DNA from 2 places in the Mycolicibacterium anyangense genome. Region 2 is predicted to be linked to the other one. Evidence: predicted binding sites of a transcription regulator. Region 2 holds the regulator's gene; the other holds the start of a gene.
The links. Region 2 encodes HspR, which represses chaperone genes until heat shock. Its sites were predicted from a motif close to ANNTGAGTNNNNNNNACTCANNT; they were not measured.
Positions count from the first base shown of each region.

Region 1 (15,467 bases), 3.2 Mb from region 2:
AGCGTCCCGGCCAGCGTGACCACGAGCTGGCGCACCGGGGCGGTATGCCAGGCCAGGGTTCCGCCGCTGGCCGTCTCCTCGGCCGTGACCCGGGCCGCGGCCATCGCCGCCGACACCAGATCGTCGTTGCGGCCCGGGGTCAGATCAAGCCTGCCGATCTGGACGTGGGAGGCATCGTCGGGACCGGTGAACAAGCGCACACAACGGATCACAGCCGCATCCTTTCGTTCCGCCGGGTTGCAACGGTATCGACTCTTGCGGCCGCTGGCCTATTCTCAGCGCCATGACGGTTGATCCCGGCGATCTCGAGCCTTATTACGACCTGGGCAGCTACCACCGACACGTCGACACCGGATCGCCGCGGGCGCAGGTCTGGTTCGACCGCGGACTGGTGTGGGCGTACGCGTTCAACCACGAGGAGGCGATCCGCTGCTTCGAGCGGGCCCTGGCCCTGGACCCGGACCTGGCGATCGCCCGCTGGGGTATCGCCTACGCGATCGGGCCCAACTACAACAAGGCATGGGACGCCTTCGATCCCGTCGATCTGGCGGAGTCATTGGCCCGCGCGCGCACCGAGCTGCGGCTGGCCGCCGCCGGCCGCGCCAGCGCCGTCGAACAGGGTCTGATCGCCGCACTGGCCACCCGCTTCCCCACCGATGACCCCCAGGACGCCGACGCGCTGGCTGCCGGGCACCAGGATTACGCCGACGCCATGGCGGAATTGGCGGCGACCTACCCCGACGATGTCGACGTGCTGGCGCTGGCCGCCGATGCGCTGGTCAACGTGACCGCATGGGCGTTGTGGGACAGCCGAACCGGTGAACCGGCACCCGGCTCCCGGGTGGTGGAGGCCAGGGCACTGCTGGACCGGGCGCTGAGCACCGAGGCGGGCCGTGGCAATCCCGGCGTGCTGCACCTCTACATCCACGCGATGGAGATGTCGACGCACCCGGAGGAGGCACTGCCCGCCGCGGATCTGCTGCGCGGCCTGGTGCCCGACGCCGGCCATCTCGAGCACATGCCGTCGCACATCGACGTGCTGTGCGGCGACTACCGATCCTCGGTGGTGGCCAACCAGTCCGCGGTCCGCGCCGACCGGCGGTTCGTCGAGCACGCCGGGCCGCTGAACTTCTATTCGCTCTACCGCGCCCACGATCTGCACTTCGTGGTGTACTCGGCGATGTTCTCCGGACAGTCGCAGGTCGCACTGGCGGCGGCCGACGAACTGGCCGGTCAGCTGACACCGGAGCTGCTGTCGATCGCCTCGCCCCCGATGGCCGACTGGCTGGAAGCCTTTGTCCCGCTGCGGGTGCACGTGCTGATCCGGTTCGGCCGCTGGGACGACCTGATTGCCCTACCCGTGCCTGATGATCCCGAATTGTACTGCAGCACAACGGCTACCATTCACTACGGACGTGGCGTGGCCTATGCCGCACAGGGGCAGCCGGCCGCGGCGAGGGCCGAACGTGACGCGTTTGCAGCGGCCTACGCGACGATCCCGGAGTCCCGGTACCTCTTCAACAACACCAGCCGCGACATTCTCGCGGTCGGCGCGGCCATGCTCGACGGCGAGATCAGCTACCGGGAAGGCCACTACCAGGAGGCCTACGCCCATCTGCGGCGGGCGATCGAACTCGACGACGCGCTGCCCTACGACGAGCCCTGGGGCTGGATGCAGCCCACCCGGCACGCCTACGGTGCGCTGTTGCTGGAGCAGGGCCACGTCGAGGAGGCCGCCGGTGTCTATGCCGCCGACCTGGGCCTGGACCCGACGCTGAGCCGGTCCTGTCAGCACCCGAACAACGTGTGGAGCCTGCACGGTTACCACGAATGCCTGCAGCGGCTGGGCCGCACCGAGGAGGCGGTCATCATCGGCCGTCAGCTGGAGCTGGCCAAGGCCCGTGCCGACGTGCCGATCCTGGCCTCCTGCGCCTGCCGGCTCGAGGTGTTCGAGAAGACCTGCTGCGGCTGATCGGCAACGTATCGTCGACACGTGCCCGAGGTGGACCAGCGCAGCTGGCCGGCAGCGCTGACCCGGTTCGTCGGCGCCGCGCCGGTGACATTCGGCTGGCTGACGGTGCTCCTGATGACCACCGTCGCCCAGCACGTCCTGCCGCGGTGGCATCTGATCGTGGTGCTGCGCAACGACTCCACGAACCTGCACCATCTGGCCTCTGATCCGCTGCGAGTGCTGGCGACCAGCCTGCTGTGGCTCGACGGCTACCGCTGGTGGTGGCTCTACCTGCTGGTGTTCTGTGTCTTCCTCGCTCCTGCCGAACGCTGGCTGGGCTCGCTGCGGTTCGTCATCGCCGGTTTGATCGCCCACGTCGTCGCCACCTATCTCAGCGAGGGCTACCTCTATTGGCAGATTCAGGAGGCCATGGTCTCGCCGCGCTACCTCAACGCCCGCGACATCGGGGTGAGCTACGCCGTCGCGGGCATCATCGGGATCCTCACCTACGCCATCGCGCTGCCCTGGCGGTGGCTGTACCTGCTGGGCGCGCTCGGCGTGTTCGCCGGAACGGTCGCCGTGCATCCGACCTTCACCTCGGTCGGCCACCTGGTGGCGCTGCTGACCGGCCTGGCGCTCTACCCGATGACGCGGCGCAGGCGCCGTACCGCTGCGTAGAGTGAGACAGCGTGGCGTTGAGCGACGAGGACACCCGATGGCTCGGCCGCTGTGTCGAACTGGCGCGCACCGCCCTGGACGCCGGTGACGAACCCTTCGGCTCCGTTCTCGTCAGCGCCGACGGGCAGCTGCTGTTCTCTGACCACAATCATGTCGCCGGTGGTGACGCCACCGAGCATCCGGAGTTCGCGATCGCCCGCTGGTCGGCGCAGCACCTCTCACCCGAACAGCGGTCGACAGCCACCGTATACACCTCCGGTGAGCACTGCCCGATGTGCGCAGCCGCCCACGCGTGGGTTGGGCTGGGCCGCATCGTGTTTGCCGTCTCCGGCAGCCAGCTGGCCCAGTGGCTCATCGAATGGGGTGCACCGCTTCCTCCGGTGGCGCCGCTCCCGGTCACCGCGGTCGCACCGCACCTGGTGGCCGACGGCCCCGCACCGCAATACCGCGAGACCATGATGGCTCTCTATGCCGCGAAGTTCCGGCCGTGAGCGCCCCGGCGTGGGTGCGGCACGCGATCTGGTGGCACGTCTATCCCCTGGGCTTTGTCGGCGCCTTCCCGGCCGACCCGGCGCCGGGTCCCGAAGAGCACCGGTTGCGCCGCCTGATCGACTGGCTCGACCACGCCGTCGAACTCGGCACGTCGGGGATCGCGCTGGGCCCGGTCTTCGCCTCCCGCACCCACGGCTACGACACCACCGACCACTACCGCATCGACTCACGCCTGGGTTCCGACGACGACTTCGACGCCCTGGTGGCGCAGGCGCACCAACGCGGGCTGCGGGTGTTGCTCGACGGCGTGTTCAACCATGTGGGAACGGATTTCGAGCGCTACCGCGCGGCCATGGCGGGTGACGGCGACGCGGCGGGCTGGTTTCGCGGCCGGCCCGGGCGGTTCCACACCTTCGAAGGACACGGGGACCTCATCACCCTCAACCACCGCAGCCCCGCAGTCGTGGACTACGTCGTGGATGTGATGGACCACTGGCTGGGCCGCGGCGCCGACGGCTGGCGCCTGGACGCCGCCTACGCGGTGCCCGAGTCGTTCTGGGCCAGCGTGTTGCCGCGGGTACGCGAACACCATCCCGACGCGTGGTTCGTCGCCGAGGTCATCCATGGCGACTACGTCGGATTCGTCGACGGATCCGGGGTGGACTCGGTGACGCAGTACGAACTGTGGAAGGCCGTGTGGAGCAGCCTCAATGATGGCAACTTCCACGAACTGGACTGGGCGCTACAGCGCCACAACGACTTTCTGGCCCGGTTCACGCCACAGACCTTCGTCGGCAACCACGACGTGACCCGGATCGCCAGTCAGCTCGATCGCGCCGAGCACGTGGCCCACGCACTGGTCCTGCTGTTCACCATCGGTGGCGTGCCGACCATCTACGCCGGTGACGAGCTCGGCTATCGAGGCGTCAAGGAAGAGCGGGCCGGCGGTGACGACGCCGTGCGCCCCGAATTCGACTCGCCCCCAACGGTTCTCGATGACAACGGCCGGGCCACACTGAATCTGCATCAGTACCTGATCGGCCTGCGGCGCCGCAATCCATGGCTGCACGAGGCCACCACCCGAGCGCTGCAGCTGGAAAACCGTTGCTATGCCTACGAAACCCGCAGCGGTGACGATGCCCTGATCGTTGCACTCAACGTCGACGACACACCCATGCACGTCCCGGTCACCGGACTGACCGGGCGCCAGGCCCGGCTGGTCGGCGGCACCGGCGCTCCGCCGGACGATCTGGTCAGCGAGGTCGTCGTTGCACCGCAGGGCTGGCTGGTGCTGCGCCCCGAGTGAGCTAGCCAGCTGTTGCTGGAACGTGATCGTGCCGTTACCGATCGCCCGCGACGCGGTATTGCTGGCCTGCCCATTACACCTGTTCAGGGGGCGTTCTTTGCGTGCAGCCCTGGGGTCAAAGTGGCCTGTGTGACTTCAGTGGCGAGTCCTACGCGTCTCCCTATCGTTAGCTAACCGCGACTTGGCGCACCGCTTCGCGTACCGAATGAGCCGCGCCGTGCGTGATTAGCTACCGGCACACAGCACTTCTCCGGTTGTGAAACGCGTATGAAAGGTGATGGTTGTCGTCATGAAAATCGTCGAGATGATGCGAGGCACCTGGTTGCGCCGCGTGGCCGCAGCCTTCGTGGCCGCACTCTTCTTGCCCGGCTTGATCGGCGTCGTCGGCGGTTCGGCGACAGCGGCCGCCTTCTCCAAGCCCGGGCTTCCCGTTCTCTACCTTGATGTTCCGTCGGCCTCGATGGGTCGCAACATCCGTATCCAGTTCCAGGGCGGCGGACCGCACGCGGTCTACCTGCTCGACGGCCTGCGCGCCCAGGACGACTACAGCGGCTGGGACATCAACACGCCCGCCTTCGAGTGGCTGTACGGCTCGGGCCTGTCCACGGTCATGCCGGTGGGCGGCCAGTCGAGCTTCTACACCGACTGGTATCAGCCGTCGCAGGGCAACGGGCAGAACTACACCTACAAGTGGGAAACGTTCATGAACTCCGAGCTGCCGGCCTACCTGGCCGCCAACTACGGTGTCGAACCCAACGGCAACGCCGTCGTCGGTCTGTCCATGGCCGGCAGCGCAGCGCTGACCTACGCGATCTACTACCCACAGCGCTACCCTTACGCCGCATCGCTTTCCGGCTTCCTGAACCCTTCCGAGGGCTGGTGGCCGATGCTGATCGGGCTGGCGATGAACGACGCCGGCGGCTTCAACGCCCAGAGCATGTGGGGACCGTCGTCCGACCCGGCATGGCGCCGTAACGACCCGATGGTCAACATCAACCAGCTGGTCGCCAACAACACCCGGATCTGGATCTACTGCGGCACCGGTACGCCGTCGGATCTGGACACCTCCGGTGGTGGCGGCAACCTGATGGCCGCGCAGTTCCTGGAGGGCTTCACCCTGCGGACCAACAAGACCTTCATGGACAACTACCTGGCGGCCGGTGGACGCAACGGCGTGTTCAACTTCCCGCCCAACGGCACGCACAGCTGGGGTTACTGGGGCCAGCAGCTCCAGTCGATGATCCCCGACATCCAGCGGACCCTGGGGGCCACCCCGACCGCCGGCTGATCCCGACACCCACAACAGCGAGCCTGTCGCCCCTTCGGCGGCAGGCTCGCTGCTCTGTTTCGGCCGTCCACCGTCAGCGAACGCACCGTCGGGAACATTCGAACCGCGACCAAGGTTGAGCCCTTCAGACTGAACTTTGGAGGACTGATGGCTGAAGCCACATCTGTGCCCGTCCTGTTTCTGAGTGACCCGATCGTGCTGCCCGGCATGGTCGTGCCGATCTCGCTGGACGACCCCGCCCGCGCCGCGGTCGACGCCGCCCGAGCCAGCGATTCCGGCACCCTGCTGATCGCACCCCGACTCGACGACCGCTATCCCACCCACGGGGTGATCGCGTCGATCGTGCAGGTCGGCCGCATTCCCGGCGGCGGCACCGCCGCCGTGGTCCGCGGCGAACACCGGGCCCACATCGGTTCGGGAACCACCGGCCCGGGTGCCGCGCTCTGGGTCGAGGTGCAGGAAGTGACCGAACCCGACCCGACCGACGACACCAAGGCGCTGGCCGCCGAATACAAGAAACTCGTCGTGGCCCTGCTGCAGCGCCGCGAGGCCTGGCAGCTGGTGGACGCGGTCAACAAGTTGACCGACCCGTCGGCCCTGGCTGACACCGCCGGGTACGCCTCGTACCTGACCGACGTGCAGAAGCGCCAGCTGCTGGAGACCGAGAGCGTCGACGAGCGCCTGCAGGTGCTGATCGACTGGACCGCCGAGCACCTCGCCGAAGTCGAGGTGAGCGACAAGATCTCCCAGGATGTCCGCGAGGGCATGGAGAAGACCCAGAAGGAATTCCTGCTGCGCCAACAGCTCAACGCCATCCGCAAGGAACTCGGCGAGGACGAGCCGGAAGGGTCAGATGACTACCGCGCCCGCATCGAAGCCGCCGACCTTCCCGAGAAGGTCCGCGAAGCCGCGCTGCGCGAAGTCGGCAAGCTGGAGCGCTCCAGCGAGCAGAGCCCCGAGGGCGGCTGGATCCGCACCTGGCTGGACACCGTCCTGGACCTGCCGTGGAACGTCACCACCGAGGACTCGACCGACCTGGCGGCGGCCCGGCAGATCCTGGACGCCGACCACCACGGACTCGACGACGTCAAGGACCGCATCGTGGAATACCTGGCGGTGCGGGCACGTCGCGCCCAACGTGGCCTTCAGGTCGTCGGTGGACGCGGCTCCGGTGCGGTGATGGTGCTGGCCGGCCCGCCAGGGGTGGGCAAGACCTCGCTGGGTGAGTCGGTGGCGCGCGCGCTGGGCCGCACGTTCGTGCGCGTCGCGCTCGGCGGTGTGCGCGACGAGGCCGAGATCCGGGGTCACCGGCGCACCTACGTCGGCGCCCTGCCTGGCCGCATCGTGCGGGCGATCGGTGAGGCCGGCTCGATGAACCCCGTCGTGCTGCTCGACGAGATCGACAAGGTGGGCTCGGACTACCGGGGTGACCCGAGCGCGGCGCTGCTGGAGGTCCTGGACCCCGCGCAGAACCACACCTTCCGCGATCACTATTTGGACTTGGACCTGGACCTGTCCGACGTGGTGTTCCTGGCCACCGCCAACGTGATCGAGAACATTCCGTCGGCACTGCTGGACCGCATGGAGCTGGTTGCGATCGACGGATACACCGAGGACGACAAGGTGGCGATCGCCCGCGACTACCTGCTGCCCCGGCAGCGGGAACGTGCCGCCCTGACCGCCGAAGAGGTGACGGTCACCGACGACGCGCTGCGCAAGATCGCCGCCGACTACACCCGGGAACCCGGGGTGCGGCAGTTCGAGCGGCTGCTGGCCAAGGCGATGCGCAAGGTGACCACGAAGCTGGACTCCCGTGAGGCGCCCATCGTGGTGGACGAGCCGGATCTGGTCGAGTACCTGGGCCGGCCGCGGTTCACCCCCGAGTCGGCAGAGCGCACCGCGGTGCCCGGCGTGGCGACCGGCCTGGCCGTCACCGGCCTGGGCGGTGACGTGCTGTACATCGAGGCGGGTTCGACCGATGGTGAGCCGAGTCTGCAGCTGACCGGTCAGCTGGGTGACGTGATGAAGGAATCGGCGCAGATCGCGCTGTCCTACGTCCGCAGCCACGCCGCGCAACTGGGCGTCGATCCGAAGGCGCTGGACCGCAAGATCCACGTGCACGTGCCCGCGGGCGCGGTGCCCAAGGATGGCCCGTCGGCCGGTGTCACCATGGTGACCGCGCTGGTCTCGATGGCCACCGGACGGCAGGTGCGCTCGGATGTGGGCATGACCGGTGAAGTCACCCTCAACGGCCGGGTGCTGCCGATCGGCGGGGTCAAGCAGAAGCTACTGGCGGCCCAACGTGCTGGTCTGGCAACAGTTTTCATCCCGGCCCGCAATGAGCCCGATCTGGATGACGTGCCGGCCGAGGTGCTTGCCGCACTAGACGTGAAGCCGATGACCGACGTCGCCGAGATCGTCGCGCTCGCGCTGGAACCGGCGGGCCATACGGTCAGCTCGGCAGCCTGATATCGCCCCGGCGCCGGGGCGATAGGGCGGTTGGCCGGCCGGTGAGCGGGTAACCCCTGCTGCGATGGCCACTTCCGAGGCAGAGGTGCGGATCGGCACGTCGGGTTGGTCCTATGCCCACTGGGACGGTGTGCTCTACCGGCCGGGCCTGCCGGCGGCCAAGCGGCTCGGCCGGTATGCCGAAGTCTTCGACACCGTGGAACTCAACGCCAGCTTTTACCGTTGGCCCCGCGATGCGACCTTCGAGGGCTGGCATCGGCGGCTGCCCGATGGCTTCACGATGTCGGTCAAGGTGCATCGCGGGCTGAGCCACTTCCGCCGGCTGCTGTCACCCGAGCCGTGGGCCGACCGGATCGAACGCTGCCAGCGCGCGCTGGGCGCCACCCGGGAAGCGGTCCTCGTTCAGCTGCACCCCGACCTGCAACGCGACGACACCCGGCTGGAGGATTTCCTGCGCCTGATTCCCGACTGGATCACCGTGGCCATCGAAGCGCGGCACCCCTCGTGGAACGATCCGCACGTCTACGACATCCTCGAACGTCACCACGCCGCCTACGTGGTGACCAGCGGGCCGGGAATGGGCTGCAACCTCTGTGCCACAAGCGATGTCGTGTACGTCCGCATGCACGGCCCGGACACCGCACCGCTGTACGCGGGCAGCTACACCAGCGCCGACCTGCGATGGTGGGCGCAGCGCATCCGGGAATGGCAGCAGCAGGGCCGCCGGGTGCTGACCTATTTCAACAACGACGGCAGCGGCCACGCGGTGCGCAATGCGCTCGAGTTGCGGGACCTGCTGGGCGCCTGAGAATCTCAGGACTCCAGCAGCTGCTTCTTGGCGGCGCTGAACTCGGCGTCGGTGATGTCGCCGCGATCGCGCATGATGACGAGCCTGCGCAGCATGTCGGCAGCCTGGGCGCCGAGGTCCTCCGGCACCGGGGCGCCCCGCACGATCTGCTCGTCGGGCACCGGTTCGATGTGGTCGGGGTCTGCCGGGTCGACGAGCACCGCCAGCCTGTCCCCCGGTTCGGGAACCTCACCAACGGCGAACGTACCCGTCATCCGTGCCTCGTACGGCGAGGCGCCAGCGGGCGGTTGCACCCGCACCCGCACCGACCGGCGAGCGGTGTCCTTGGTAACGACCGCGTTGAGCGCCGGACGGATGACGTCGAGCACCTCGGCCCACGCCAGGACGCCGGCCTCCCGCAGCCGGTCGACGCGATAGACCGCGGCCGTCAGCCAGACCCCGTACGCCCCGACGACCGCACCGGATACGGCGACGCCCCAGCCGGTGAACGGGGCGGCCCAGTCGGCCAGCCACGGCACGGTCGAGGCGATCAGCCAGCCCAGCAGGACCGGCCTGGTGCAGCGCCGCGAGATCTGCAGGAACACCAGGAACTGGGCGATGTAGCCGACCAACCAGACCCCCAGGGCCCAGCCCTTCTGGGACGTCTGGGTGGCTTCGGCCAACAGGTGCGCGGCCACCACGGCGGGTGCGACGACCAAGACACACCACAGTGCCGAGAGCACCGCAATGACGCGCCAGATCATCGGGCCACGGTACACAGTTCGGTGACGGACCCCGAATCGGCCAGCACCGCGACCGTTCCCGCGGCGGCGTCGACCCGCACGCGGGTACCGGTCACCAGCCGGGCCGTCGCCTCCGGCACACCGGTCAACACCGGGATACCGAGTTCACCCGGATCGCTCAGCGTCACCCCGTCCTCGATGATCAGCGCCCCCGGCGTGCCGAACAGCACGAGAGACTCCACATCGGCCGTCGCGACCACGGCGATGTCAGCGGGCCCCAGCCCGGCATCCGTGGCCGAACCCACCACCCGGACCGTCCCCTCCACCGTGCCCGCCCCGATGCCTGAACCGTGCAGCGGCTCCCCGGCTCCCACGGCAGCGGCCACCGGCTGCGGCGCCCACGCACCGTCGATCACCCGCGGTGGCCGTACCGCCCGTAGTCGCTCACGTTCGGCGGCACGACGGGTGATCCGCAGCCGGGCGTCGGACGGCATGACGAGCGCTTCTTCGAGGGTGAGCAGGAAGATGTCGTCGATCTCGGCCATCTTGTCGGCTGCGACCCACCGTCTCGCCAATTCCCTGATGGCTGTGCGCATCTGGTGGGTGAAGCGCAGCAGGCAGTCATAGGCCAGCAGGGAGTAGGGCTGCGCGGTGTCGGGCTGTGCGTTCCATGAGCGCTGCCGCGCCCGTTCGCCGGCAGCGATCAGAGCCTCGGGACGGTCACCCGCAACCGACGCCGCGAGTTCGACACCGCCGGGGCCGCGATGTCCGAGATGGGCGACGACAGTGTCGAAGGCCGTCGCGACCATCGGCGCCGCGGCCCGGACGGCGGCGAGGTCGCCGGCGTTCAACGAGTCCTGGATGTAGGGATGGGCACGCAGCACACTGGCCAGTGCGGCTAGCTCCGAGTCGACCTGGGTTGCGTGGCGGCGGCCGGCGGTCAGCTGCCCGGGGGCCAGCTCGGCGAGTAGCCACGCCTGGGCAGCCAGCGTCCATCCCTCGTGAATGCGGTTGCACAACAGCCGGATACGGCCGTCTAGCTGTGCCTGGCTCATCGCGCTCAGCGCTTCGGCGTCGCGATACTCGGCCTCGGCCGCGTCGGCGTAAGACTCGACGTGGCGGCCGAGCATCCTGGCCCCGGTGATGATCCGCGTCATCGACAGCGGACGGCGCCGCAGCAGCCGACGCTGCGGCGACACCGGAGACATCCCGGCGGCGGCGCACAGTCGGGCGCCCACTTCGGCAGCGCGCCCGGGCAGTCGCGGAGCCGCCGCGGCGATCACCGAGGCACCCAGGTACACCCGGTGCCCGAAGAGCGCGACCAGCCTGTCGTGCCATTCCGCGGCGACAGATTCCGGGATGTCGAGAAGGTCGCCGAGCGCGCCGGCGGCGACCCGCACGCCGGGAAGGTGCAGATCCAGCGACATGGGTGTCAACGGTCCGCACTGCGTCTCGGCAAACGGACTGGCGACGAACACCGGGAAGCGGTGGTCGATGTGGTCGTCGAACTCGGCCTCGACACCGTTGGGCGCCCGGCATACCGGAGCGACGGGCATCGCGATCCGTCCGGCAACGGCCACCGCTCCCACCGGTGACAGTCTGCGGCCCTGCAGCCCCCGCGCGGTGTCCAGGACTGCTTCGGTTGCGTTCCAGGCACATTCGAACTTCCATTCGTCACACAGCGCGGTGACGTCCAGCTCGGGGATTCGCGACGGCCAGGCGTCCGCAGGGCGCGCCTTCGGCCGTGGGTCCACCCGGGAGAGCACCTGCTGCGCGGAGACCACCGCGGCGGCGTCCGGTGTCGCGAGATCGACGGTCCCGGTTCGCTCACAGGCCACTGCGGCCAGCAGGAACCGGATCACATCGTCGAGATGGATGACGGGCATGGACCCCGACGTGGGTGCAGTCAAGATCGCCGCCACCGACCGGCACACCGCGGCGTCGACCTGTCTGCCCAGCGGCGCGGCGAGTCGCACGATCAGGTTCGGCGCCCAGCCGGTGCGTACGAGTTCTTCGGCCTGGCTCCATCGCGCGGGTTCCAGCGCCGACAGCGACGGGAAGACCACCCTCGCGCCACCGCGGGCCGCGGCGTCACACACCCGCACCACATCGGCCGCCGGAACACCGGCGTCGGGACCGGGTAACAGCAGCACGGTGTCGGCCTCCGCGGCCAGCCGATAGAGGTCGCGGTGGCCACAATCGGGGATTCCCGTGACGTCGTGTCCGGCTGCCAGCAAGCTCTGGGTGACCGCACGGCCAAGCCCACTGGTGACCTCTGTGAGCAAGATCCGCATACCAGGCCCTACTTCCCCCGTGCGCTGCGACGAGCTTATGGGAGCTGCGGGCAAAATTTTGCGGCTTTGCGCCGTCAGTTCAGGCTGGCCCTGCCGTCGGCACCGACGCTGACCTTGGCGCCGGCGATGTCGTCGCGCACGGTGATCGCCGCCGCTTCGGCGTCCCCGATCACCGCCAGCGCGCGACCGCCATCGGGGGTACGCACGGTCAGGAAGGCCTTCTCGGGCCGGCCCTCGCGATCGAACGGCGCCGTCCACGATTCAACCGTGCCGTCGCCTTCCCAATCCGGATGGGAGACGGCGGTCGGCAGCTGGTCCACCTCGTCCTGCACATCCTGCCAGCGGAACTCGGCCGACGGCGGAGTGGCGCTGTAGACACCGAAGCTGTGCTTGGTCAGGAAGCCGCCGTTGGCGGTGATCAACCCGCGGGCGTCGGGTTTGGCGCGCAGCAGCTCGGTCATCGTGGCGATGGAGTGCATGACGTAGTTGTTCCATGGGCCGCCCGCGAAGGTCAGGCCGCCGGTGACCGTCAGCGGCCGCTGTGCGTCGTCGAGCGGCAGCCCCAGTTCGGTCGCGGCGACCTGCACGGCCGACGGGAAGCACGAGTACACGTCGACATAGTCGAGGTCGTCGAGGCCCACACCGGCGAGCTCCATGGCCCTGCGGCCACCGATCCGGATGGCCGGCGATCGATGCAATTCGTGGCGTTCGGCAATCGAGTAGGTGTCATGCGAGTCGCTACCCGCGTACGGGAAAACCCACTGGTCCTGCGGGATCTGCAGCTTATTGGCCTGCTCGGCCGAACACAGCACCACCACGGCGGCCTGGTTGACCATGTTGTTGGAGTTCATCAGCTTCGGGTACGGCCAGCTGATCATCCGGTTGTCGGGACTGGCCTGCCAGATCTGTTCGGCCGGCACGGCCTCGCGACTCCAGGCGTGCGGATTGCTCGCTGCCACCACGCTGAACCGGGCCCACAATTCGCCGATCCGCTGCCGATGTTCGTCCATGCTCTCGCCATTGGCGATCCGCAGGGCCTGCTCGAACAGCGGGTAGACGTGCGACGGCATGAGCAACCCGACGCGGTCCTCGGCCGGGCCGTTCATCGGCACTTCGTGTTCGGCTCCCGGCGGAACAGCCACAGTATCGTCCTGCCGCGTCCAGTCGGGCCGGATTCCCTTGGCCTTCAACCGCATCCGGGTCCGCCAGGTCTCGCCACCGGCCAACAGCACGACGTTGGATCGACCAGCCTGGATGTCCAGGCAGGCCTGATTGACCAGTGACTGCGGGGTGTTGCCGCCGACACCGGTGTAGAAGGTCGAGGCATCGGGGGCGCCGATGCGCGCGCCGAGCAGCAGCCCGGGATCGCGGTAGCGCCAGGACAGCAGGTTGACCACCCGGATGGCGTCCACGGCCTGCAGCACGCGGGGATCGGCGGCCTCGCGAGCGGCGGCGGCCATCAGGTCCACGGGCTCGATATCGGTGGCGTCGTCGCGCTGGTTGACCTGCCCGACGCCGACGATGACCGGGGTACGCGGATCCAGGCCCATCGGTGACTCCTTCTTCTTGACGGCTGTCGAAACCTAGCATCGCGGCCGGACAGGTCCGTGCGGCGGGCGCTGCGGTCTGACCGCCGACGGGTGCCATGATGTCCTCATGACGGTCGTTCTCGTACACGGCAACCCGGAAACCGACGTGATCTGGGGCCCGCTGGTCGAGGCCTTGGGTCGCGATGATGTGGTGCGGCTGTCGCCGCCGGGATTCGGGGCTCCCCTGCCCGTGGACTTCCCGGCGACCTTCCTGGCCTACCGGGACTGGCTGGAGGCCGAACTCGAACGCTTCGACGAGCCGGTCGATCTGGTCGGGCATGACTGGGGCGGCGGGCATGTGGTGAACGTGGTCATGCACCGCCCGGAGCTGGTCCGCAGCTGGGCCAGTGACGTCGTCGGGCTGTTCGATCCTGACTACGTCTGGCATGACATGGCTCAGGTGTGGCAGACGCCGGGTGCCGGCGAAGAGGTCGTCGAGGCCATGATCGGCGCCCCGTTCGACGATCGGGTGGCCCAGCTGACGGGATTCGGAATCCCCCACGATGTGGCGACCGCACTGGCCTCGGGCCAGGACGAGCAGATGGGACGGGCCATCCTGGCGCTCTACCGCTCCGCCATCCAGCCTGCGATGGCGCACGCGGGCCGCGCACTGCCGAATGCCGCTGCTCGGCCGGGGTTGTCCCTGTTGGCGACCGCGGATCCGTTCATCGGTCAGCACGACAACCGACGGCGCGCCGCAGACCAGGCCGGCGCCCGCACCGAGGTGCTCGACGGTCTCGGGCACTGGTGGATGCTCGACGATCCCGCAAGCGGCGCTCAAGTACTGACCGCGTTCTGGGATTCGCTGGACTGAAAGCAGCTGCGGCTCAGGGAGCCACCGGGCGGCGACCCGGAGCGGCGCTGACGGATTCCGCGATCGTCTGCGCACTGAGAAACGTGGTGTAAATATGGGATCGTCGCGGCCAAGAAGCGTGCCGCCGATCCGTGGAGGAAATGTGGGCGAGCCATTCAACGGAGTCATCAAACTCGACATCCGGGACTCGGTGCCGGATTGGACACCGTACCTGCTCAAGCAGCCCCCCGAGGGTGCGCCGAATATCCTGATCGTCCTGTACGACGACACCGGCCTGGCCGCGTGGTCGCCTTACGGCGGCCGGATCAACATGCCGACGATGGACCGGCTGGCCGACAACGGCGTGACCTACACCCAGTGGCACACCACCGCGCTGTGTTCACCCACCCGCTCGACCTTCCTCACCGGGCGTAACCACCACGTCAACCGGTGCGCGTCGATCACCGAGGGATCGATGGGGTTCCCGGGTGCAGCGGGCCGGTTGCCCGCCGAATGCGCCACGATCGCACAGGTGTTGCAGGACAACGGGTATGGCACTTTCTGGCTCGGCAAGAACCACAATGTGCCGGTCGAGGACCTGTCTCCCGGCGGCAGCAAGTCGGAGTGGCCGCTGTCCAAGGGGTTCGACCGGTTCTACGGATTCCTGGGCGGCGAGACCAACCAGTGGTATCCCGACCTGGTCGAGGACAACCACTTCATCGAGCCCCCGTACACCCCCGAAGAGGGCTACCACCTCTCCAAAGACCTTGCCGACCAAGCCATCCGGATGCTGCGCGATCAGCGTTCATCGGCCCCGTCCAAGCCGTGGTTCATGTGGTTCTGTCCGGGCGCCAACCATGCCCCGCACCACAGCCCCCAGGAATACATCGACAAGTACAAGGGTGTGTTCGACGACGGCTACGAGGCCTACCGCGAATGGGTGCTGGCCCGGATGATCGAACGCGGCGTGGTGCCCGAGGGTACCGAGCTGACCCCGTTGAACCCGATGCCCGAGGACGTCGCCAACGATGCCGACTACGTGCGTCCGTGGGCGGAGCTCAACGACGACGAGAAGCG
Region 1 covers NZ_AP022620.1:1,527,125-1,542,591, forward strand. Annotated here, with positions in the region: gene G6N35_RS07260 (cupin domain-containing protein) at 1-212, opposite strand, end outside; gene G6N35_RS07265 (tetratricopeptide repeat protein) at 284-1,972, shown strand; gene G6N35_RS07270 (rhomboid-like protein) at 1,994-2,629, shown strand; gene G6N35_RS07275 (nucleoside deaminase) at 2,641-3,120, shown strand; gene G6N35_RS07280 (alpha-amylase family glycosyl hydrolase) at 3,117-4,427, shown strand; gene G6N35_RS07285 (esterase family protein) at 4,717-5,715, shown strand; gene lon (endopeptidase La) at 5,863-8,184, shown strand; gene G6N35_RS07295 (DUF72 domain-containing protein) at 8,249-8,992, shown strand; gene G6N35_RS07300 (SHOCT domain-containing protein) at 8,998-9,735, opposite strand; gene G6N35_RS07305 (Rossmann-fold NAD(P)-binding domain-containing protein) at 9,732-12,008, opposite strand; gene G6N35_RS07310 (acetyl-CoA acetyltransferase) at 12,083-13,558, opposite strand; gene G6N35_RS07315 (alpha/beta fold hydrolase) at 13,665-14,411, shown strand; gene G6N35_RS07320 (arylsulfatase) at 14,506-15,467, shown strand, end outside.
Region 1: a site for HspR is predicted at 5,829-5,851, ahead of lon (endopeptidase La). Genes of this name have one in related genera too.

Region 2 (15,467 bases):
GCCGGCATCCGGCAGGAGCAGTCTTGAGTCTGGTCCGCTCAGACCTAAGACGTAACTATTCAGGAGGAATTCATCATGGCTCGTGCGGTCGGCATCGACCTCGGGACCACCAACTCCGTCGTCGCGGTACTGGAGGGTGGCGACCCGGTCGTCGTCGCCAACTCCGAAGGGTCCCGCACCACGCCGTCGGTGGTTGCCTTTGCACGCAACGGCGAAGTGCTGGTTGGCCAGCCCGCCAAGAACCAGGCAGTGACCAACGTCGACCGGACCATCCGTTCGGTCAAGCGGCACATGGGCACCGACTGGACCGTCGAGATCGACGGCAAGGACTACACCGCGCAGGAGATCAGCGCCCGTGTGCTGATGAAGCTCAAGCGCGACGCCGAGAGCTACCTCGGTGAGGACATCACCGACGCGGTCATCACCGTCCCCGCCTACTTCAACGACGCCCAGCGTCAGGCCACCAAGGAAGCCGGCCAGATCGCCGGCCTCAACGTGCTGCGCATCGTCAACGAACCGACCGCCGCGGCCCTGGCCTACGGCCTGGACAAGGGCAGCAAGGAACAGACCATCCTGGTCTTCGACCTCGGTGGCGGCACGTTCGACGTCTCGCTGCTGGAGATCGGCGACGGTGTCGTCGAGGTTCGCGCGACTTCCGGTGACAACCACCTCGGTGGCGACGACTGGGACGACCGGGTTGTGACCTGGCTCGTCGACAAGTTCAAGGCCACCAGCGGCATCGACCTGACCAAGGACAAGATGGCCATGCAGCGGCTTCGTGAAGCCGCCGAGAAGGCCAAGATCGAGCTGTCGAGCTCGCAGAGCACCTCGATCAACCTGCCCTACATCACCGTCGACGCCGACAAGAACCCGCTGTTCCTCGACGAGCAGCTGACCCGCTCGGAGTTCCAGAAGATCACCCAGGATCTGCTCGACCGCACCCGTCAGCCGTTCCAGCAGGTCATCAAGGACGCCGGCATCTCGGTGGCCGATATCGACCACGTGGTGCTGGTGGGTGGTTCCACCCGGATGCCCGCGGTGACCGACCTGGTCAAGGAACTGACCGGTGGCAAGGAGCCCAACAAGGGCGTCAACCCCGACGAGGTCGTCGCGGTCGGCGCTGCCCTGCAGGCCGGTGTGCTCAAGGGTGAGGTCAAAGATGTTCTGCTGCTTGACGTTACGCCGCTGAGCCTGGGCATCGAGACCAAGGGTGGCGTGATGACCAAGCTGATCGAGCGCAACACCACCATCCCGACCAAGCGGTCGGAGACCTTCACCACAGCCGACGACAACCAGCCGTCCGTGCAGATCCAGGTCTATCAGGGTGAGCGCGAGATCGCTGCGCACAACAAGCTGCTCGGCAGCTTCGAGCTGACCGGCATCCCGCCGGCTCCGCGCGGCGTGCCCCAGATCGAGGTCACCTTCGACATCGACGCCAACGGCATCGTGCACGTCACGGCCAAGGACAAGGGCACCGGCAAGGAGAACACGATCAAGATCCAGGAAGGCTCCGGCCTGTCCAAGGAAGAGATCGACCGGATGATCAAGGACGCCGAAGCGCACGCCGAAGAGGACCGCAAGCGCCGCGAAGAGGCCGACGTCCGCAACCAGGCCGAGTCGCTGGTCTACCAGACGGAGAAGTTCGTCTCCGAGCAGCGCAGCGCCGAAGGTGGCTCGAAGGTCCCCGAGGAGACGCTGGCCAAGGTCGACGGCGCCATCGCCGAGGCCAAGACCGCGCTCGAGGGCAGCGACATCGCCGCCATCAAGTCGGCCATGGAGAAGCTGGGTGTCGAGAGCCAGGCTCTCGGCCAGGCGATCTACGAGGCCACCCAGGCTGACCAGGCCGCCGACGGCGGGGCCGCAAGCGGCTCGTCGAACGACGATGTGGTCGACGCCGAGGTCGTCGAAGACGAGGATCAGGAGCGCAAGTGAGTGAAGGTCAGGAAGAACCGGTAACTGTCACCGACAAGCGCCGAATCGACCCCCTGACCGGAGAAGTTCGCGAGTCCTCCGGCGCGGTCCCTAGTGGGCCAGCGCCGGAGGCGGCGAACGCCGGCGGGGACGCCGACAAGATCGCCGAGCTAACCGCCGACCTGCAGCGTGTGCAGGCCGACTTCGCCAACTACCGCAAGCGCGCGCAGCGTGACCAGCAGGTGGCAGGCGAGCGCGCCAAGGCCGTCGTGGTGAGCCAATTGCTCACCGTGCTCGACGATCTGGACCGCGCCCGCAGCCACGGTGACCTGGAGGGCGGCCCGCTCAAGTCGGTCGCCGACAAGCTGGTGTCCGCCCTGACCGGGCTGGGCCTGAGCGCGTTCGGAGCCGAGGGTGACGAGTTCGACCCGTCCCTGCACGAAGCCGTGCAGCACGAGGGCGAGGGCTCCAAGCCGGTGATCGGCACGGTGATGCGGCAGGGCTACAAGTTCGGCGAGCAGGTGCTGCGGCACGCATTGGTCGGCGTCGTCGACACCGTCGAGGACGAGGCCGGGCAGGCCGACACGCCCGCGAACGCGGCGGAGTCGGGCGCCCAGAACGCAGAATCAGATCAGTAACTACGAGAAAAGGTGAGGAGGTGACGCTGGATGGTTCAACGCGAATGGGTTGAAAAGGACTTTTACAAGGTGCTCGGCGTCTCCTCTGATGCCGACGACGCGGAGATCAAGCGGGTCGCCAAGAAGCTGCTCGCCGAGAATCACCCCGATCGCAACCCCGACAACCCGCAGGCCGAAGAGCGCTACAAGGAGGTCGGTGAGGCCCGCGATGTGCTGACCGACCCGGCCAAGCGCAAGGAGTACGACGAGACCCGCCGGCTGTTCGCCGGTGGGGGTGGCTTCGGCCGCCGTTTCAACGGCGGTGGTGGCGGCGGCGCGGGTGGCGGCTTCGGTGGCTTCAGTGGCGACGGCGCAGAGTTCAATCTCAACGATCTGTTCGGCCAAGCCGGACAGGACGGTGGCGCCAACATCGGCGACCTGTTCGGCGGATTGTTCGGCCGCGGCGCCCAGCCCCGGCCAAGTAGGCCCCGGCGCGGCAAGGATCTCGAGACAGAAACCGATCTCGACTTCCTGGAGGCGACCAAGGGTGTCGCCATGCCGCTGCGGCTGACCAGCCCGGCGCCGTGCACCAATTGCCATGGCAGCGGTGCACGTCCGGGCACCAGCCCCAAAGTCTGCGCCACCTGCAACGGCTCAGGGGTGATCAACCGCAACCAGGGTGCGTTCGGGTTCTCCGAACCGTGCACCGACTGCCGCGGCAGTGGCTCGATCATCGAGCATCCGTGCGACGAATGCCGGGGAACCGGCGTCGCCACCCGCACCCGCACCATCAACGTGCGGATCCCCCCGGGCGTCGAGGACGGTCAGCGTATCCGGCTGGCCGGCCAGGGCGAGGCCGGGTTGCGCGGGGCACCCTCGGGTGACCTGTACGTCACCGTGCACGTCCGCCCCGACAAGGTCTTCGGCCGTGACGGCGACGACCTGACCGTGACCGTCCCGGTGAGTTTCACCGAACTCGCTTTGGGCACAACCCTTTCGGTGCCCACGCTGGAGGGCAAGGTCGGCGTCCGGGTGCCCAAGGGCACGGCCGACGGACGCATCCTGCGGGTGCGCGGCCGTGGTGTCCCCAAGCGCAGCGGCGGGCATGGTGACCTGCTGGTCACCGTCAAGGTCGCGGTGCCGCCGAACGTGGAGGGCGAGGCGCTGGAAGCGCTCGAGGCCTACGCGGCGGCGGAGAAGGCCAGCGGGTTCGACCCGCGAGCCGGATGGGCAGGTAATCGGGCATGAGCGCATCGGAGGAGTCGCGCACATTTCTGATCTCGGTGGCCGCCGAGCTGGCCGGTATGCATGCGCAGACGCTGCGCACCTACGACCGGCTCGGCCTGGTCAGCCCCCAGCGCAGTTCCGGTGGCGGCCGCCGCTATTCGGAACGCGATGTTGAGCTGCTGCGCGAGGTGCAGCGGCTGTCCCAGGACGAGGGCGTCAACCTCGCCGGGATCAAGCGGATCATCGAACTGACCAACCAAGTCGAGGCCCTGCAGTCGCGGATGCAGGAGATGGCCCGTGAGCTGGAGACGTTGCGTGCCAACCAACGTCGTGATCTGGCGGTGGTGCCCAAGAGCACCGCGCTGGTGGTCTGGAAGCCCCGGCGGTAGGCACATTGTCCCGATCCAGAACTGACGCAGGAAAAGTTCGAGTAACTCTGTGCGTGAGTTCTGAATCAACGCACGCGGACGGTGAACGTGGACACTGCGGGCCGGCCGGGGACCGCTGAGCGGTAGCCGCCGGCGCGTAGCGCATTGGTCGGCGCCGCCATCGGCTCGATCGCGACCAGGTCCTCACCACCCGGTGCGAAAATCTGTGCCGCCGGGTAGCCGTGATCGAAGACGATCTCGATCCGACGGTCTCCGCCCGAGAGCGTGAACACCGCGCCCGCTTCGACACCGTCGAAGCCGTCGTCGAAGGTGGTATCGCCCAACGCCTCCGAGAACGGGCCCCACTGCTCGGCCGCCCCGGTCGGAATGCCGCTGTCGTCTACCGGCAGGTGGCGCAACGGCGGGGTCTGCAGCGTCCACTGCGCCCGCGGAACCTCGGGAATCCTGAAGTAAGGGTGGAAGCCGAAACACAAGGGCACCGATGCCACCGTCGTCGCGATGACCGTGGTACGTACCGTCAGGGCGCGGTCGGCCAGGGTGATGTCCAGCGTGACGATGTGCGGGAACGGGAAACTGGCCAGTAGCCGGGGCTGTCCACCGAAGTCGAGGTCCGCGGTCAGCCGATTGCCGCTCTGCTCGGTGACCAGCCATCCCGGGTAGGCCGAGAGCACACCGTGGATCGGTAGGCCGCGCTCATCGGCGCGCACCCCACCGACTCCCGGGGTCAGCGTCACCGCACCACCGCCCACGTCATAGGTGTTGGTGCTCAACCGGTTTGCCCACGGATAGAGGATGGGAATGCCCATCGTCTTGCCGTTGTCCAGATAGGCCTGCAGCCCGCGTCGCTGCCCCAGCAGTTCCACACCGCCATCAGCAAGCGAGGTGCAGATCATGCCGGCCGACGGCACGAAGGTGGCGGTGAGCGCCGAGGCGGGATCGGTCAGGACGACGGACGGCGGCTGGGCCATCGTCGAAGTCTAGCGATGATGCGCAGCGTCAGTGCTGCGGCGGCGTGAGCACACCGACCTGGCGGGCCCGACCGATGTTCGCCATCACCCGCTCGATCACCACGGCGTAGGCCGCACCGTCGTTGAGGATGTCCTCGCGACCATGGCGGCGCAGGAAAGCGTCCAGCCGCCGGTCCAGTGAGTGGTGCCAGTACTCCGGCCCGGTGAAGGGTGAACAGAGGAATTGCCAAGCGACGGTGTCGAGTTCGCGGTCGCCGGCAGCCTTGTCAGCCGAACCCGTGGTCACATCCCAGCCCCTTTGCTTGCAACCCCAACGATGATGCTCGTCTCACCGGGTGCAGGACGTAAGGGACGAAAGTCACGAAACGCGTGGCCGCGGGCCTCAACCCGAGAGCGGGTCGTGCTGGATGCGATCCGGCGGTGCTCCCTTGGCGATCAGGGCGTCGCGGGTGGCGTGCACCATGGCGGCACCACCGCAGATGAGGATCTGCCGATCGCCCCAGCCGCCGTACTTGGTCACCACCTCGGGAAGCCGGCCGGTCTGGCGGACGTGCAGCCCGCGCGGCGGTTGCACGTCGGGGTAGTCCGCCGCCCACGGCGGGTCGGCCGGGTATTCCGAGACCGGGGAGACAGACAGCCATGGGCTGGTGGCGGCGATTTCCCAGAGGGTGCGCAAGTCGTACAACTCGCAGGGGTACCGGGCGCCGAAGAACAGGTGCACCCGGGGGTTGTCGCCGAACCGGGACAGGTCCATGATGATCGACCGCAGCGGTGCCAGCCCGGTGCTGCCGGCCACCATCAACACGTCGCCGCCGTCGCGGTCCACCTCCATCGCGCCGTGCGGGCTCGACAGCCGCCACCGGTCCCCGGGCCGGCACTCCGAGACGATCGCGTTGCTGACCATCCCGCCGAGCACGGAGCGGACGTGGAACTCGATGTAGCCGTCCGGGTCGGCCGGCATGGCGGGGGACAGGTAGCGCCACCGCCGCGGCCACTGCGGAATCTGCACGTTGACGTATTGGCCCGGGTGGTAGGGCATCGGCCGGTCCAGGTGGAGGCGGACGACGGCCAGGTCACGTGAGACGCGGTGGTGTTCCAGGACCGTTCCGTCCCACCAGGGGGGACCGTCCTCGGCGTCGGCGGCACCCGACATGATGCCGATGATCAGGTTGATGGCCTGGGTGGCGGCGTCGTCGACGGCGGTGGTCCAGTCGTCGATGAGGTGAGTGCGCATCGTGGTGTACCAGGCGTCGCGCAGGGTGCCGTAATGATGGGTGGTGACGCCGTATTTGCGGTGGTCACGGCCGAGCTGGGCCAGGAAGCTCACCGGCGCCTGGGCTCGCTGCGCCACGAACTCCCCGAACACCCAGTGCATGGCCTGGCCGAACGCGGCGCGCTGGTGGTGCAGTTCGGGCGGGAACAGATCCCGCACGTCGGGGTCGATGGCGAACCAGCGGGTGTAGAGCCGGCGGATCAGCTCGGCGGAGCCGGTGGAGTGCGGGTCCAGGGCAGCGTGCAGCACCCGCACGGCGTCACGGTCCTCGAGGCCCACGGCCGCGATCTTAGGCCGGTCGGCTACAGCCCGTGAATGCCCTTGTACAACACCATCACCCCGATGACGACGAGGATGGCCGCCACCAGGACGGCGTGCTTCTCCTCCATCCAGGTCTTCAACCGGGTCAGCGGCTCATCCAGCCGCTCGCCGGCAACCAGATAGGCCAGCACCGGAAGCGCAACCGACGAGGCGGCCACGGCGGTGAACACCACGTCGGCGGTCCAGGCCCCGGTGGCGCCCAGCCCGGCCGACCCGATGGCCAAACCGGCTGCGGCGCACATGAACAGAACCTTGGGATTGACCACCGCGAGCACGATCGCGGTGACGAAGGCGCGGGGTGGCTTGATGGTCGTCATCGATGTCAGCCACGCCGGTGTGTGATCGGAACGGTTACGGGTGAACCAGCGGTACAACCCGAACGCGATGAGCCCGGCGCCGATCACGATGCGCACATACGGAGCCCAGGTCGGCTGCTTGTTGAGCCCGCCGAGAGCATTCGAGATCGCCACGAATCCGGCCGTCAAGCCGCCGATGCTCACGATCCAGCCGATCAGGAAGGCCAGGCTGGTCGGCCGCGGGGCAGGGGTGTGCAGCATCAGGATGCCCGGGATGATCGACAGCGGCGAGAGGGTGATGACCAGTGCCAGCGGAATGAGTTCGGCCAGCTCTGGGCCCAGACTGCTCGTCACGGGTGCCTCCTGCCGATAGTCAGACTGCTGTTGGTCGGACGACGTGCGGCCACGGCTGACCGTACTATCTGTGGCCGTGGGCATGGATGCCGACGAGGAAAAGGGTGACGACGGCCACGATCGCCGGCAGAGCACTCTGATCTACGTCTCGGGGATCGCAGCGGTGCTGCTGTTGCTGATCTTGGTGTTCGCAGTGATCCACACCTCGGAGAGCTCACGGCACCGCGAGAGCCCTCCGAACCAGTCGTCGGTCACCCGGACCACCCCGCCGACGACCTCCAAGACGACGACTACGTCGTCGACGACGACCCGGCCGATCTCCACCACGGAGCTCAATCCCACCGCCGGGCCGCCGCCACCGCCGCCGGTCGAGACCGCCGGCGAGTTGACACCGCCGGCGGAGAATTCGTCCACGCCCACCCCGACGACGACGGTGGTGCTCACCAATCCGTATGCCACCACATCGCCGCCGAACGCCGGTGCGTACTGAGTATTCGAACGTGCTCGCTACCAGGCGAAGAGGCGCGCTCGACGTTATGGTGAAGCCATGTCGTGCGACGTCAACCTGATGCCTGCCATCTGGCTCACGCCAGTGTCGGACAACGGCAACACGGTGTGACATCCTCGGGTGCCATGAATAACGTTCAGCCGCAGCACTTCTCAACGATCTGTCCGAGCGCATGACGCGGGCCAGGCACTAGGCGATGCCGACACACGTCCACTACGGTCACATCTTCCACCTGGCGGGGAGCCCCAGGATCACCGAAGCCGTCGACGCATTGGTGTCCATCCCCGACGGTGCGCTGGTCGTGGGTGAGGACGGCACGATTCTGTTCGTCGGTGAGCGGTCGCAACTACCGGACCTCTACGCGTCGGCCAGGGCGCACGACCACACGGGCGGCTACCTGCTACCGGGGTTCGTCGACACTCACATCCACTTTCCCCAGACCTATGCCGGTGCCTCCTACGGTGGTGGGCAGCTGTTGGAATGGCTGACGCAGTGCATCTTTCCCTCCGAGGCGGAGTTCGCCGATCCGGAGTTCGCGGCCGACGCCGCCCTGGAGTTCACCAGGCGGCGGATCGCCGCGGGCACCACTGCCGCGATGGTGTTCGGATCCGCGTTTCCGCATGCTCAGGACGCACTCTTCCGCACCACCCTCAAAGCGGGACTGCGGATCGTCTCCGGGCGTGGCATCCAAACCCGCGGGCCAGACAGTGCCCAGCCGCTGATCACCTCCGAAGGCGATGCCATTCGGCTGACCCGGGCTGAGATCGAACAGTGGCACGCCGCCGATACCGGAGACGTCAGTACCGCGTTGCTCCACGTCGCGATCGTGCCGCGGTTCTCGCTGGCAGTGACCCCGGAGACCCTGAGGAATCTCGGTGAGCTCTACGACGAGTTCCGCGACCGCGGGGTCTACGTGCACAGCCATCTCAATGAGAACGACCGCCCCGCAACCGGCGAGGTCGACACGACAAAGCAGGACTTCCACGTCAATACGTACCTCGACACCTACGACGGGAAGTTCTTGCCGGGTTCGGCGGTCGGCGGCAAGAGCCTGCTCGGCCGGCGGACGATCCTCGCGCACTGTGTGCACTGCCAGGATGTCGAATTGGCGCGGATGGCCGAAACCGGTACCTCGATCTCGCATTGCCCGGTCTCGCAGCTGTTCCTCGGCTCGGGGACCATGCCATGGAAGCGCACCGTCGCCTCCGGTGTGAACATCTCTGCGGGAACCGATTTCGGAGGCGGTGACGAATGGTTGATCCCCCGTGTCGTGGGTGATGCGTTCAAACAACACATCAGTGAGGCCGGCGACGATGGGGTGTCGATACACCCGGCGGAGATGTTGTTCCTCGCCACCCTGGGTGGTGCCCGGGCGCTCGATATGGAAGACCGATTCGGCAACTTCGACCTTGGTAAGGAAGCCGATTTCGTGGTCGTGCAACCGGCGGGTGCACTCAAGGGATTGCTGCGTAACGCCCTGCGGTCGCAGGAGGCCGAACTTGCTCGCGAGCAGACTCTGTTCGCACTGCTGATGGGTATTCGGGAATCCTCGGTGGCCGAGGTGTACGTGCAGGGCAACCGCGTAGGTATCTAGCGGGCACCGTTGACCCCAACATATTTCCCCGCTGAGGTGAGATCCTGACGGCCATGAGCGCAGCCATGGTCATCACGATCTTTCACCCGACCAACGATGCCCCCGGCTTCATCGACTGGGTCTCCGAGATGCGGGCCACCGCCACCGCCGCCACCGATTTCCGGACCTCGGTGCTGGGGCAGCCCTCGCTCGACTGGGGGATCGTTGTCAGCTTCGCCAGCGAGCAGGCCCTGCACGACTGGCTGGACGGCGCGGCGCGACGGGCGGTGCTCGAACGCGGTGCGGGGCGCGGAATTCTGCGCGCCACCGCGGATCTGGTGATCACCGAAGCTCACGGTGTGCCCTCGGGTGTCGGCATCTTCCGGCACACGGTGTCGCCCGGTCGGGAAGGTGAATTCATCTCTGCCGAAACACAATTGGCACAAGCCAGCGCGCACTTCGGTGGCTTCGAGGGCTGCTGCGCTTTCCCGCCGGCCGAAGGCGGGGAGTCGATCTCGGTGTTGCGGTTCCGCACCGACCATCAGTTGTCGACGTGGCTGGGTTCCCCAGAACGCGTCGAGGCGCTCGGGCCGCTGCGTTCGAGTCTGAGCGCTGAATTCTCCGTCGTCTCGGCCACCACCGCGTTCGGTACCACGGTCCGCACCGTCAACGGGCGCACCGCGATCACCCCGAAATGGAAGACTGCGATGCTCATCCTGTTCGTGCTCTACCCGACGGTGATGCTGCTGTCGCGATTCATGGGTCCGCTGCTCGACGGTTCGGGTGCCCCGCCGTGGCTGGCGCTGTGGCTCAGTCAGGTCGTCAGCGTCGCGGCGCTGCAGTGGGTGCTGATGCCGTGGGCGGGTCGGCTCTTCGGCATCTGGCTGGACCCGGTGGACGGCGCGGGTGCGCGGATCAGCGCTCTGGGCGCCGCCGTGCTGGCCGTCGGCTACCTGCTGACCCTGGGCGTCTTCGCCACCGTGCAGTGGTTGCAGTACTGGGATTACTCCCGGTAGCCGCCACGACGGAGGCACGCAGTGCGATGCTGATCACATCGGGAATCCGGGCTGGGTCGTCCTGCTTGACCCGAACGGAGCCATTGGACGAATCGCGTTCTGTCAGCACCAACATCGGAGGCACTGACCGTGAGCACAGCAGCATTAGCCGGGCGGCGAGCGCTGGTAACCGGTGGATCGCGCGGTATCGGTGCGGCGATCGTCCGACGACTGGCCGCTGACGGCGCTGCGGTGGCGTTCACTTATGCCAACTCGGCGTCGGTGGCCGAACAACTGGTTGCCGACGTGGCGGCGAGCGGTGGCACGGCGGTGGCGATCCGGGCCGACGCCGCTGATCCGGCCCAGGTGACGGCCGCCGTGGAGCGGACCGTCACCGAACTAGGCGGGCTGGATGTGCTGGTGAACAACGCCGGCGTCGCCGAGATAGCCCCCATCGAGGACATCACGGCCCAGCAGTTCGACACCATGGTCGCGATCAACATCGGTGGCGTGTTCTGGGCGGCGCGCGCCGCGGTCGCGCACCTGGGCGAAGGTGGCCGGATCATCAACATCGGCAGCGTGAACGCCGACCGGGTGCCCGGTCCGGGGCTGTCGGTATATGCGATGACGAAAGGCGCGGTGGCGTCGTTCACGCGTGGCCTGGCCCGCGAGCTCGGGCCCCGCGGGATCACCGTCAACAACGTGCAGCCGGGGCCCGTCGACACCGACATGAATCCCGACCAGGGCGAATTCGCCGACAGTCTTCGGAAGATCATTCCGCTGGGGCGATACGGTCACACCAGCGACATCGCCGCCATGGTGAGTTTCCTGGCTGGCCCGGAATCCGGGTTCATGACCGGCTCCCACGTCACCGTCGACGGTGGATTCGTCGTCTAGCTGCTCAGCGGCTGGCCGATCTCCTCGAGGACGGTTTGAGCGTCCAGGCCGGCACCCAGTGCGTGACGGTCTTGTGGTGTGCGCCGTAGGCGATCTGGTAGGTGACCAGGCCCCACCAATCGCCCTGTTCGCACAGGCCCCAGCAGCTCAGCGTTCCTTCGACGACCTTGTGCATCTGCAGGCCGTGGGGGTGGTAGCGGCCGGTTCGATGCGGTTCGCGCGGGAACAGCACCGTGAGGTCGATCAGCACCGGCAGCGGTGGACGCACCTGCCGGAACGGCGGCCGCACCGGCTGTCCGTGATGACCGATCGAGGTGAGCTCACCCACTGATCGATCATATGTTCGAACACGGTGGTGTCCACCCCTGCCGGGAGCTCACGCCAGCTGAGCCCCTGCGGCCCGCAGTTTGCGGTGCGTACCGCCGTAGGCCTCGGCGGGCGGCAGCAGTGCCTTGCTGATCTTCGTCACCGCGCTGTAGTTCACGTCGACCACGTTGGCCAGCGGTGACAGGCATAGCTGACTGCACAGCTGGTAGGCGTCGATCGTGCTCAATCCGTACAGCTCCTGGAGCCAGCGGACCATCTCGACCTGGCTGCAGCGCCAGGCGTCCTCGAGTGGACGCGCCGAGCCCACCGTGAGCAGGGCGTCGTCGTGCTCGAAACGTGGCCACGCCGGCGCGCCGCCCTTGATCAGGTCGACCACCAGGGTGACGTCCATCGCCCCTTCGAGTGCGGTGCCGCAGGTTTCTCCCTCGCCCTGGCGGTAGTGACCGTCGCCGACCGAGAACAGCGCCCCATCGACGTTCACGCCGAGGTAGACGGTCGTGCCGGCTCGCAGCTCGGGGGTGTCCATGTTTCCGCCGAAGTAGTCCGGGACCAGGGTGGTGCGGACTTCCCGCAGCGCGGGTGCGACCCCGACCGTGCCCATCATCGGAGCCAGCGGGATGTCGAGGGTGAAGTCGCTCTCGTGGGCGCTGAAGGTGGCGGTGCCTCGTGCCCGGTCGACCTGGTAGATCCAGGCCAGCTCGGGAAGCGGTGGTTGCAGGGTTGCGGTCCGGTCGGTGCCGGTGAGTGCGCCGAACAGCGGGATGGTGGTCGAGGCGGCCCAGTCCCTGGCCGGCTCGATGGAGACGAAGTGCAGCGCCAGGGTGTCACCGACCTCGGCCCCGGTGACATAGAACGGCCCGGTCTGCGGGTTGAGCTCCTTGGTGTTGAGGACCCGGCTGGGTTTGTCGGCGCTGGAGGTGACCCGTCCGGCGAACGCATCCTCGGTCCACAGCCGCATCGCGGTTCCTGGCGAGACCTCCAGCACCGGTTCGGCGCCGCCGAATGTCCAGACGTACTGGTCGGAGGTAGGAATGAACTCAACGATGCGCATCGACCGTCCTCGGGGTGAGCACGCGGGGCAGCAGGGCAGCGAACACAGTGCAGAGCACCAGCCACATCAGTGCCTGGGTCAGCAGCGAGAAGAGCCGGAAGTCGGCGAGCAGGGCGGCGGGGAAGTGGTCGGACACCTCGTCAAAGTGGGGTAGCAACAGAGCGACCAGGGTGACGCCGATCAGATACCCCCAGCCGGTGACCGCGACCGCCGCCCAGGTGCCCAGCCGTTGGCTCAGCCGGGCGGCCAGCGCGACGGCGACGATCGCCAGCCCCACCGAGGTCACCAGCAGCACTAGATAGGCGGTGGTGCGGGCGCCGATGGTGTCGGCCATGCCAATACCGGGCGGGTTGGCCGGAAAGCGGATCGCCGGGACCAGGTTGACCGCGACGAACCCCGTCGCCGCCAGACCGCTGACGGTCCAGCGGAGGTCGGTACGGATTCCGTGCCGGGTCCGGTACATCGACAAGGTCGCCACCGCGACTGCGAACAGGGCGCCGAGTACGACGGCGAACATGACCGTGCCGACGCCGGCGCCGACGTTCTCCTGCAGGGCGCGGCTGAAGACCTCGTGCTCGTCGCCGTGTGCGTGGGCCTCTTCGTGGCCGATCGCCTGATCGACGAGCGGTGAGACCAGGACGCGCGCGAAGCCGAACGCGGCGATCCCGCCCGCCAGGCCGGCGGTCAGGCCGAGGCCGATGATCTTGTTCATCGGGGGCACCTTTCAGTGGCAGGGGAAGCCGAGCAGATGCCGGGCGTCGTGGACGAACTCGTGGACGTGGGTGTCGGAGCCGAACACCGATACCGCGCCTTGGTCGAAGCCGATGAAGTAGAAGGCGATCAATGCCAGAAGGGTGGTCACCGTCAACTGCAGGGCGATGCCGGTGGTGGTGGAATCGGGCAGGTCGAGTGTCGCGCCGTGCTGCACGGCGGACTGTCCGGTGGTCGAAGACATCAGGTTCCTTTCGTAATTACTTCCAGATTGCAAATATTTCGCTTGCTCTGAATACCTGGCACGGTTCCGGCGGGTCAACCGGTGGAGTGGGATCGTCCCAAGCTGAAATCCAGGTTTAACAATCAAGCCCTGGCGAGTAAATCCTGTGTTACGCATGGCGGTACGGATTGCGCTGCGACACCGACGGTGCGCATAGTTCCAGATGAAAGTATTACGACCGTGAACTAATGATGGGAGAGCGGCATATGCACGGTCCACACGACCTGGGTGGACGCGACGGGATCGGACCCGTCGCCACCGAATTCCTCGAACCGGGAATCCCGGACTGGCGCTACCCGTTCGAGGGTCGGATGCACGCGGTGACCGCGATGGCCATCGCCAAGGGTGCGTTCAATCTCGACGAGCAGCGCCACGGTATCGAGCTGATGAAGTGGAGCGAGTACCTCGACTCCACCTACTACGCGCACTGGTTGTTCTCGGTGGAGAAGCTACTCAACGACAAGGGCTACATCTCCCACGAGGAGATCGACGCACGGATGCAGGAGCTGGGCACTCCGTCGATGACCCCGCACCCGCAGAAGCCGGAGACGCTCTCGCCGTTCGCCGAGCAGATGATCGAGATCCTGTGGAAGGGCACCCCACACGACCTGCCCGCCGACGCGCCTCCCCGCTACGCCGTCGGGGAGAAGGTGTGTGTGCGAAACATCAACGAGGTGACCCACAACCGGCTGCCCGGTTACCTGAACCGAGCGCCCGGCGTGATCGCCAAGCAGTACGGCGCTTTTCACGACCCCGCCGACAGCGCACACAAGCAGATCGACACTCCGCACCAGCTCTACATGGTCAAGTTCAGCTCGGTCGATCTGTGGGGTGACGAGGCGGTCGAAGACTTCAACCTGTACGCCGATCTGTTCGAGAACTACCTCGAACCGGCCTGAGATTAGGAGAGATGAACGAAATGGACTGGCTGTCTTTGTCTGACGTCGAGGCGCGGGTGAACGCGCTCGAGTCGCTGATGGTCGAGAAGGGTCTGGCCGAACACGAGGCCGTCGATGCCGTGGTGGCGTCCTTCGAGAACGACATGGGACCGATCAACGGCGCCAAGGTGGTTGCGCGGGCGTGGACAGAGCCCGAGTACCGCGAATGGTTACTGCGCGATGCCACCGCGGCGATTGCGGACATGGGGTTCACCGGTCTGCAGACCGAGCATATGGTCGCGGTCGAGAACACCGATGAGCGGCACAATGTCGTTGTCTGCACATTGTGCTCGTGCTATCCGTGGACGTTGCTCGGCATTCCACCGGCGTGGTTCAAGTATCCGCAGTACCGGGCGCGGGTGGTCAAGGATCCGCGCAGTGTGCTCGGCGAGTTCGGCGTCACGCTGGCCGACGAGGTCAAGATCGACGTCTGGGACAGCAGCGCCGAAATCCGTTATCTGGTGATCCCGCAGCGGCCCAAGGGGACCGAGGGCATGACCGTCGAGGAGTTGATCCCGCTGATCAACCGCGACTCGATGGTTGGGACCGCCCTCGCGACGGCACCGGGGAGCGCATAGATGACTGCGACGCTCGATTTGACCGGGTTCGACGATCTCGGCGGCACGATTGCGCTGCCCCGCTCCAACGGCGAGCTGATCTTCGATGCTCCTTGGCAGGGAAGACTTTTCGGACTGGTCGTGCACCTGTGCAAGTCCGGGGCGTTCGAATGGGATGAGTTCAAGGCGCACCTGATCGCGGTGATCGGTGACTCCGGAATCGACGAGACCTGTGACCCCGGCGTCTACTACCGGCAGTTCGGTGAGGCGT
Region 2 covers NZ_AP022620.1:4,763,222-4,778,688, forward strand. Annotated here, with positions in the region: gene dnaK (molecular chaperone DnaK) at 76-1,932, shown strand; gene grpE (nucleotide exchange factor GrpE) at 1,929-2,549, shown strand; gene dnaJ (molecular chaperone DnaJ) at 2,580-3,776, shown strand; gene G6N35_RS22425 (heat shock protein transcriptional repressor HspR) at 3,773-4,144, shown strand; gene G6N35_RS22430 (aldose 1-epimerase) at 4,210-5,112, opposite strand; gene G6N35_RS22435 (hypothetical protein) at 5,141-5,398, opposite strand; gene G6N35_RS22440 (FAD-binding oxidoreductase) at 5,495-6,664, opposite strand; gene G6N35_RS22445 (GAP family protein) at 6,688-7,356, opposite strand; gene G6N35_RS27100 (hypothetical protein) at 7,498-7,800, opposite strand; gene G6N35_RS22455 (amidohydrolase family protein) at 8,061-9,458, shown strand; gene G6N35_RS22460 (putative antibiotic biosynthesis monooxygenase) at 9,512-10,453, shown strand; gene G6N35_RS22465 (3-oxoacyl-ACP reductase family protein) at 10,583-11,329, shown strand; gene G6N35_RS22470 (hypothetical protein) at 11,334-11,657, opposite strand; gene G6N35_RS22475 (acetamidase/formamidase family protein) at 11,706-12,707, opposite strand; gene G6N35_RS22480 (CbtA family protein) at 12,694-13,419, opposite strand; gene G6N35_RS22485 (CbtB domain-containing protein) at 13,432-13,662, opposite strand; gene nthB (nitrile hydratase subunit beta) at 13,908-14,600, shown strand; gene nthA (nitrile hydratase subunit alpha) at 14,621-15,217, shown strand; gene G6N35_RS22500 (nitrile hydratase accessory protein) at 15,218-15,467, shown strand, end outside.